3 linked regions of the Persicimonas caeni genome follow. The protein of the gene in region 2 interacts with the protein of the main gene of each other region in a pairwise test. Links are inferred from orthologs where the notes say so. Each region holds a gene or a part of one and is shown on either strand. Other genes may lie near its edges.

What was found.
Region 1: the proteins of rho (region 2) and yhbY interact in binary tests that used the Escherichia coli proteins (3 or more experiments, as listed by UniProt). The link is inferred for Persicimonas caeni from one-to-one orthologs.
Region 3: the proteins of rho (region 2) and nusG interact in binary tests that used the Escherichia coli proteins (3 or more experiments, as listed by UniProt). The link is inferred for Persicimonas caeni from one-to-one orthologs.

The regions. Positions count from the first base shown.
Region 1 is NZ_CP041186.1:625,425-628,484, forward strand. What follows is about bases 150-3,054. They hold yhbY (ribosome assembly RNA-binding protein YhbY), read right to left. Parts: upstream 1,813-3,054; coding sequence 1,486-1,812; downstream 150-1,485. Other genes in these bases: FIV42_RS02450 (putative metal-binding motif-containing protein), read left to right, coding at 150-743; FIV42_RS02455 (L-threonylcarbamoyladenylate synthase), read right to left, coding at 840-1,475; FIV42_RS02465 (protein kinase domain-containing protein), read left to right, coding at 2,134-3,054. Also shown: more of FIV42_RS02450, read left to right, coding at 1-149; more of FIV42_RS02465, read left to right, coding at 3,055-3,060.
Region 2 is NZ_CP041186.1:3,540,532-3,543,470, reverse strand. Bases 1-2,784 are described here. They hold rho (transcription termination factor Rho), read right to left. Parts: upstream 2,125-2,784; coding sequence 877-2,124; downstream 1-876. Other genes in these bases: prfA (peptide chain release factor 1), read right to left, coding at 1-625. UniProt on the Escherichia coli protein: Facilitates transcription termination by a mechanism that involves Rho binding to the nascent RNA, activation of Rho's RNA-dependent ATPase activity, and release of the mRNA from the DNA template.
Region 3 is NZ_CP041186.1:4,806,079-4,809,199, forward strand. Bases 126-3,091 are described here. They hold nusG (transcription termination/antitermination protein NusG), read left to right. Parts: upstream 126-1,315; coding sequence 1,316-1,867; downstream 1,868-3,091. Other genes in these bases: tuf (elongation factor Tu), read left to right, coding at 126-634; secE (preprotein translocase subunit SecE), read left to right, coding at 923-1,312; rplK (50S ribosomal protein L11), read left to right, coding at 2,128-2,553; rplA (50S ribosomal protein L1), read left to right, coding at 2,599-3,091. In the rest of the region: more of tuf, read left to right, coding at 1-125; more of rplA, read left to right, coding at 3,092-3,121. UniProt on the Escherichia coli protein: Part of the processive rRNA transcription and antitermination complex (rrnTAC). The complex forms an RNA-chaperone ring around the RNA exit tunnel of RNA polymerase (RNAP).

The sequences.
Region 1 (3,060 bases), 2.9 Mb from region 2 along the record:
ACCAAGCGTGCGGCGGCCAAGACTGCGACGACAACAACACCGCGGTCGGTCCCAACGCCCCCGAGCTGTGCGACGAGTACGACAACAACTGCGACGGTCAACTGAATGAGGGGCTGCAGTGTCAGTTTTATGCCCATTCGAACGACCACCTGTACGAGGTCGACCCGTTCGAGAAGACGGCCACGCAGTTGAGCACAGTCCCCAATCTGTTCGACATGGACACCCACCCGGACGGCACGCTCTACGGGATTACCTCGAGCGCGCTGCACGAGTTCGACACCAACACCAATTCGTGGGTGCTCATCGGCCAACTCGGCGTAAGCGGCACGCCCAACGGTCTGGCCATCAACAACGGCGGAACGGCCTATATGACGGCGAGCAACGACGTCTACACCGTCGACCTGTCCACGGGCGTGGCCACGCACCTCGGCTCGATGGGCGGGTCGTACAACTCGAGCGGCGACTGCGTGGTCAACAAGGACAACTCGCTATACATGAGCTCGAACCACAATATCGCCGGAGACGCGCTGGTGCTCATCGACGGAACCACCGGCCAAGCACAAGATATCGGGTTGATGGGGTTTTCGGAGGTCTACGGGCTCACCGCAGCCTGGGGAAGGATGTTCGGGTTGACCGGCTCGGGCCAGCTCATCGAGATCAACAGCGGCACCGGGCAGGCCGCGTTGGTGCACACGTTCCCGAGCATTATGTGGTACGGGGCGGCGAGCACGCCGGCGCGGTAGCTCCAAAGTCACCACGGGGGCACGGAGACCACGAAGCTTTTATTGACGCTCCTCTCCGTGCCCCCTGTGCACCCCGTGGTGAATTTCTTTTTTGCGCTAGATAAGCTCGACGTACTCCAGGTCGCCCACCGGGCCTTTACCCTTGCGGATGAGCTGGGGGTGGTCGCCCGAGAAGTCGATGACCGTCGACGGCTCCGGAAACACGTAGCCGCCGTCGATGACCAGATCGACCGCATGGCCGTACAACTCCTCGATGGTCCAGGGATCGGGAATCAAGTCGCCGTCGGAGTGCGTGGCGCTGGTGGTCGCGATCGGGTTGCCCAGCCGCTCGACGATGCGAATCGGGATCGGGTTATCCGGCACGCGGATGCCCACCGTCTTTCGCTTGTTGAGCATGACCTTGGGCACCAGCTTGGTCGCCTGCAACACGAAGGTGTAGCCCCCAGGCAGCATGCGGCGAAGGGTGCGGTAGGCGTAGTCGCTCACGTGTGCGTACTCGGCGATATTGCTCAAGTCCCGGCAGATGAACGACAGCGGGGCGTGGTCCGGCGAACCTTTGATCTCGGCGACCAGCCGGTGGAGCTTCTCGACGGCATGCTTGTTAAAGATGTCGCAGCCGATGCCGTAGACCGTGTCGGTGGGATAAGCCACCAGACCACCATCTTTGAGCGTATCGACAACTTGGTCGATTCGGCGCGGCTGGGGATGCTCGGCGTTAATCTGCAAAATCATGCTGGAGTCCTCAGGACGGCAACGAGATTTCCGGGTTCTCGGGATGCGGTTTATAAAACAGCAGCATCTTGCCGATCTTTTGAGCCAACTGGGCGCCGGTGGCGTCGTGGAGTTCTTGGGCGACCTCGTCCATCTCGTCGGCTTCGTGAACTTTGACCTTGATGAGCTCGTGGGCGAGAATCTGCGCCTCGAAGTTCTCGATGAGATTCGAGCTGATACCGCGCTGGCCAACCATCACGACGGGATTGAGGCTGTGGCCCAGCGAGCGCAGATGGCGCCGCTGCTTGCCTGTCAGCTCGGGGCTGAGGCGTTCGACTAGACTTTTCTGCTCGTTCATATACCTTCCAATGCTGGTGGATTAACACTCTTGCACGCGTCCGCTATCGTGTCGAGCCACGTCGAGCGGCTCTTAAACGGGCGCAGAAGCGTATCGTTACCGATAGTTCGCAATATGCGGTAGGGCTGTTATCATCCCTCCGACCTTCGGTTCAAATATGAACCGCGGTCCGAGAAACCAAAGGCACAACAGATCCAACTCGTTGGAGACGAATAGGTGAAAGTCTGTCCAGAGTGTCAAGCGCGTTTTGATGGTGGCGAGACGTTTTGTCCGCATGACGGGTCCAAGCTCGTCGATGCTCGGGAATTGTCTCCCGGAGAAATGACCGGACTCGACTTGGCGGGCCAGGTCCACCTGGAGCGCCTCGAGTTCTCCGATGTCCTCGCCGAGCGCTACGCCGGCAAACTCATCGGCTCGGACCAACCGGTGCGTGTGACGGTGTTCAACCAGGGGTTTGTGCCGGACCAGAGCCGAAAAGAGGCCTTCGAGGAAGCTCTCCAAGCCCTCGGCGACACGCTGCCGCCCGAGATCTCGAGCGTCCACTCCGTCAACTTCGACTCCGACACCCCGTTCGTGACCGAAGATGCCCCCCGGGGCCCGAGCCTCAAGACACTGCTCGACGAGCGGAAGGCGCTCGACTGGAAGGTCGCCGTGCGCCTGACGTGCTCGTTGGGCCGCGCGCTGCACTACCTTGCCGAGCGCGGAGTCATCCATGCGGGAATCCACCCGCAGGCCGTCTTCATCAGCAAACTGCAAGAGGGGCGCATCCAGCTTGGCGAGTGGGCCCACGACATCCTGTGCCACCCCGAGCGCCCGCTCGACCTGGCCGAGAAGAACCCCGACGGCTTCTTGGGTTATGCAGGGTACTTGGCCCCGGAGGTCATCCGCGACGCCTCGGATGCTGACGAGAAGAGCCTCGTCTATGCGATGGGCATGCTGTTGTACGAGATGATCGCCGGAAAACCGCCGTTCACCTCGAAGAACCCGGCCGATGCGCTCAAGCGTCACCTGCATGAAAAGCCGCTCAAGTTGTCGATCGCTCGCGGTGGCGCCGGATTGCCCGCCGACATCGACGACATCCTCGACATGATGCTCATCAAGGCCGCCGAGCGCCGCTTCCAAAACCCGGTTGCGGCGATCAGCGCACTGAGTTCGTTGCTCGACGAAGCCCCGAACGAGTTGGCCCCGGAGTTGTCCGCGGCCGACGCTCCCGTCTTCGAAAGTGCGCCTGTCGCCTCGAGCGAAGAC
Region 2 (2,939 bases):
CTTCGGCCTCGGGCAAGATCGCCACCGTGCACGCGGACGTGTGGATGCGGCCCTGGGTCTCGGTCTCCGGCACGCGCTGGACGCGGTGGGTGCCGCCTTCGTACTTGAGCTTGCTGTAGACGTCGTCGCCCTCGATGAGCGCGACGATCTGGCGGAAGCCGCCGGTGTCGGTCTCGCTCGCCTCGACGATGTCCACCTTCCAGCCCTGGTTGGCCGCGTAGCGGTCGTACATGCGGAAGAGATCTGCGGCGAAGAGCGCCGCCTCGTCGCCGCCGGTGCCTGCGCGGACCTCGATGAGAATATTCTTCTCGTCGAGGGGGTCCTTGGGGATCAAAAGCCGCGTGATCCGCTCTTCGAGCTCCTCGCGCTCGGCGTCGAGGCGGGCGATCTCGGCGCGCGCCATCTCCTTGAGCTCGGGGTCGTCCTCGGAGAGCAGGGACTTGTTGTCCTCGAGCTCCTCTTCGACCGCGCGAAAACGCTTGTAGGCGTCGACGATCTCCTGCAGATGCGCATGCTCTTTGGCGAGCTTCTGATACTGCTGCGGATCGCTGGCGACAGAAGGATCGGCGAGCATGCTGTTGAGCTCGCGGTAGCGGCCTTGGACTTCGTCTAGTTTGGCGAACATGGAGGGGCTTTGGTTGTAGGTGGTAGCCGGTAGTACAGATGCCCCCCGGCGCCTACGCGCCGCCACCCCCGCGCGAGGCGGCGGGGGTGGTCATGGTTGCTCTCTCGAAAGTGGTTCGAACTCGAAGGTCCGAAAACTGACCACTTGTGAAAGGCCGACCATACGCACCCCGCCGCTCCGCGCGGGGTGCCGGGAGCGAAGGCGACCGGGGGCATCGCTGCGCTCCTGCAATGGCAACGCCAATGCAGACCCTAGCCGCTCATGCTGTTAAGGAACTCCTCGTTGGAGTCGGTCTTGCCCATTTTGTCGAGCAGGAACTCCATGGAGTCGACCACGTTGAGCGGGTGCAGGAGCTGGCGCAAGATCCAGACGCGGTTGAGCTGCTGATCGTTCATCAGGAGCTCTTCCTTACGCGTGCCCGACTTGTTGATGTTGAGGCACGGGAAGATGCGCTTTTCCATGAGCTTGCGGTCGAGGTGCAGCTCGCTGTTACCGGTTCCTTTGAACTCCTCGAAGATGACTTCGTCCATGCGGCTGCCGGTGTCGATCAGCGCGGTGGCGATGATCGTGAGGCTGCCGCCCTCTTCGATATTACGCGCGGCGCCGAAGAAGCGCTTGGGCTTGTGCAGCGCGTTGGAGTCGACACCACCGGACAGGATCTTGCCCGACGGGGGAACGACGGTGTTGTAGGCGCGGGCCAGACGGGTGATCGAGTCGAGCAGGATGACGACATCCTTTTTGTGCTCGACGAGGCGCTTGGCCTTCTCGATGACCATCTCGGCGACCTGGACGTGACGCTCGGCCGGCTCGTCGAAGGTCGAGCTGACGACTTCGCCGTCGACGGAGCGCTGCATGTCGGTGACCTCCTCGGGACGCTCGTCGATGAGCAGCACGATGAGGGCCGAGTCGGGGTGGTTGGCCGCGACGGCGTGGGCGATGTCCTGCAGCAGGACGGTCTTACCGGTACGCGGCGGCGCCACGATCAGCGCGCGCTGGCCCTTACCGATCGGCGTGAGCAGATCGAGGATGCGCAGGCTGTAGTTGTCCGGCTCGCACTCCAGCTCGATGCGCTCTTGCGGGTACAGCGGAGTGAGGTTGTCGAACAGGATCTTGTCGCGCGAATCTTCGGGGTCGTCGTAGTTGACGGCCTCGACTTTGAGCAGCGCGAAGTAGCGCTCGTTGTCCTTCGGCGGGCGAATTTGGCCGCTGACGGTGTCGCCGGTGCGCAGGTTGAAGCGACGGATCTGGCTGGGCGAGACATAAATGTCATCCGGCCCGGGCAGGTAGTTGTAATCGGGAGCGCGCAGGAAACCGAAACCGTCGGGCAGGATTTCCAGGACGCCTTCCCCGTAGATCTGGCCGTCCTTTTCGGTTTGCGCCTGCAGCAGAGCGAAGATCAGCTCCTGCTTGCGCATGTTCGACGCGCCGTCGATTTTGGCCTCTTTGGCCATCTTGGTGAGCTCACCAATTTTCTTTTCTTTGAGTTCTTTCAGGTTCATGAAGACTCCTCGAAGGGACCTTTCAACAAGGTAGGTAGGTATTGCGTCCTTCGCGCGAGGTCACAGACGCACACACGAACGGGAACGTTCGGCAGCGAGCGACGATCGGGCGAGGTGGGTTTGACAAGATTAAAAAATTTGGGGTGCCGTGCGGCGCTGACCGAGGCCCTACGCAGAGCCGAAGCCAACGTGGGTCGCGCACACCGATATTATCAGAGGAAACAAACTGGCTGGTATATGCGACTCGGCGTACCGGAAAGTACTGCTGAGACTCACGCACAATTCCCCGAACTGGAGGAATTGAACACCGAGACGTCGCCTAGCAGGTACGAGGGTAGCGACAATTTCGGCGTTGTCAATAGGGAGAACCCGGCGCACAACAAAGACATTCCAAAAACAGAAAACGCCGGCCCGCAGGCCGGCGCTTTCGTGCGGATCAATTGTCCGTGTCGGGAGTGCTCTGGATCGTTGGGGGAACGTGTTGGCCTCCCGTGCCCGACAGAACCTTGCACGTGCCGTGCCAAGAGTGAGGATCGGCGCGTGAGAGGCGTGGCGGGGCGATCGGGTCCCAAGAGATGTTTCAATTTCTGTGAAACACCGCTCCGATCATGACATCGATGTCATGATCTTCGAGTGGCGGCGCTGTCGCATCGTTGTTACTCATTCCTAGTTGATCGCCACATCGTATGCTATAAAAATGCGACCGGTCGCGCTCCTTCCGTGCCAGAATCGGAGGGGGGCGGCCAACGCGAAATGAATTCGCTCGCGCACGCTTTATTACAGAGCGCCCAGCACTCGCGGCCACCAAAAAAGCC
Region 3 (3,121 bases), 1.3 Mb from region 2 along the record:
CGACGAAGCCATCATGAAGCTGATGGACGCCGTCGACGACTACATCCCCGAGCCGGAGCGTGAGACCGACAAGCCGTTCCTGATGCCCATCGAGGACGTCTTCTCGATCTCGGGTCGTGGTACGGTCGTCACCGGTCGCATCGAGCGCGGTCGTGTCTGCCCGGGCGACGAAGTCGAAATCGTCGGTCTGTCGGACAAAGCCGAGAAGACCGTCGTCACCGGCGTCGAGATGTTCCGCAAGCTCCTCGACGAGGGTGTGGCTGGCGACAACGTCGGCTGCCTGCTTCGCGGCATCAAGAAGGAAGACGTCGAGCGCGGTCAGGTCCTGGCCAAGCCGGGCACCATCACCCCGCACACCAAGTTCATGGGTGAGGTCTACATCCTGACCAAAGAAGAGGGTGGACGTCACACCCCGTTCTTCGACGGCTACCGCCCGCAGTTCTACTTCCGTACCACCGACGTCACCGGCACGGTGCACCTGGGTGAGGGAAGCGAGATGGTCATGCCGGGCGACCGCGTCACCATCACCGGCGAACTGATCACCCCGATCGCCATGGACGAAGGTCTGCGCTTCGCGATTCGCGAAGGCGGCCGCACCGTCGGCGCCGGCGTCGTGACCGAAATCGTCGAGTAAGGAATAGTGCGCCACGTTGTCAGGTTGCACCGGTGAGTCCGGAAGCAACTTGTGGCGCCACAGATAGGTCGGCCCGAGCGTTGCGTTCGGGCCGACCGTAAAGGCCACTAGCTCAATTGGGAGAGCTCCGGATTCCAAATCCGGCGGTTGGGGGTTCGAGTCCCTCGTGGCCTGTTGACCGAGGAAGGACATCGCGTTCTTTCCTCCCGGGAGAGCCGCCGGATTTTGTCGGGCGGTTCTTCTTATGTGTCGGGCCAGTCGGTCCTACTCACAAAACCAACGAGGATCATGGACGTCTCACGACTCGTTAATCTCGTCTACGTCGGCATTGCCATTCTGACCTTCGTCATCGCTGACAAGGCTCTGGAATGGCTCTGGAGCGCCGTCGAGGCCTTGCCGCGCGTAGCTATCATCGGTAGCGCGGTAACCCTGCCGACTGTGATCGCGGCAGCGCTCACCATCGGCTTGGTCGCCTACTTGTACCGTCGCAAAGACGTCTACAGCTACCTGAGCGAAGTCGTCATCGAGCTCAAGAAGGTCACCTGGCCGAGTTGGAATGAGACGAAGCGCTCCACGCTCATTGTGATCGTCTTCACGGTTCTGCTGAGCGTGTTCCTGTGGGGATCGGACCAGATCTGGAGCTTCCTCACCGACATGCTTCTCACACCAGGCACGTAAAGCATGGCCGAAGAACAGCAGCAAAGAAATTGGTACATCGTTCAGACCTTCTCGAACTACGAAAACAAAGCCAAGCAGGCCCTTGAGCAGCGCATCGCTGCGTCAGGGCGTGAAGAGGCGTTCGAGGAGATCTACATTCCGACCGAGACGGTCGTTGAAGTCAAGAACGGCAAGCGCCGCGAGCGCACCAAGAAGTTCTACAAGGGCTACATCTTCGTAAAGATGGTCCTCGACGACGAAACTTGGCATATCGTCAAAGATACGCCCAAGGTCGTCGGCTTCGTCGGTGGCACCCAGCGCAAGCCCAGCCCCGTGCCCGAGAGCGAAGTCAAAGGCATCGAGGAGAAGATCGAAGAGGGGACTCTTCGCGCCGAGCCCACCTACGCCTTCCAGCAGGGCGACAAGGTGCGCATCATCGAGGGCAACTTCGCCGACTTCACCGGTACCGTCGAAGAGGTCAACGAAGAGAAGGAAAAGCTCAAGGTCTTCGTCGAGATTTTCGGCCGCCCGACCTCCGTCGAGTTCGACTTCGACCAGGTCGAAGAAGCCGAGTAGCTCGCAGATAGATATTCGCCACGGGGCACACGGGGGCACGGAGAACAGCATGCTTGGTTTTTCTCCGTGGCCCCGGTGCTCCCCGTGGTGAAAATGAGCAGTTAAGAACGCCGGGTCGGTTGATCCGGCGTTCTTTTTGTTGTAACACGCCCCGTCCAATCCACGAGGGATTGGATTTTGACATGCGAAACGCGCAGGAGTCGATCCTCCGACGCATACTGCGCTACTCGTACTGAACACGAGTCTCACAGAGGTTAGAGATGGCTAAAAAAGAGATTGCAAAGATCAAGCTGCAGGTTCCGGCCGGCAAGGCGAACCCGTCGCCTCCCGTCGGTCCCGCGCTGGGCCAGCACGGCGTCAACATCATGGAGTTCTGCAAGGCATTCAACGCCAAGACGCAGGACCAGCCCGGAATGATCATTCCGGTCGAGATCACGGTGTACGCCGATCGGTCCTTCACTTTCATCACCAAGACCCCGCCGGCTGCGATCCTGATTCTCAAGGAATTGGGCATCCCCAGCGGCAGCGGTGTGCCGAACCGCATCAAGGTCGGAACGCTGACCTGGGACCAGGTCAAAAAGATCGCCGAGATCAAGCTTCCCGACCTTTCGACCGACGATATCGAGGCCGCCGCCCGTACCGTCGCTGGCACCTGCCGCTCGATGGGCGTCAACGTCAAGAAGTAAAACTGACTACACGGCAGCATTGCCGGTGATGAAGGAGAAGAACCTATGGCACGCCACGGAAAAAAGTATCGTGACGCCAATAAGAACGTCGATCCCGCCAAGCTCTACGGCCTGGAAGAGGGTATCTCGCTCGTCAAGAGCATGGCCAAGGCCAACTTCGACGAGTCGATCGACGCAGCGGTCAACCTGAACGTCAACCCGCGCCACGCCGACCAGATGGTCCGCGGCTCGCTGGTCCTGCCGCACGGTCGCGGCAAGCAGACCACCGTCCTGGTCTTCGCCAAGGGCGAGCACGCCAGCCAGGCTGAAGCCGCCGGCGCCGACTACGTGGGCACCGACAACCTGATCAGCCGTATCACCGAGGACAACTGGACCGAGTTCGACGTGGCCGTCGCTACGCCGGACATGATGGGCCAGGTCGGCCGCATCGGTCGTATCCTCGGACCTCGCGGTCTGATGCCGAACCCGAAGAGCGGCACGGTCACCTTCGACGTCGAAAAGATCGTCAAGGAACTCAAGGCCGGTCGCGTGGAGTTCCGCGTCGACAAAGCCGGTATCATCCACATCT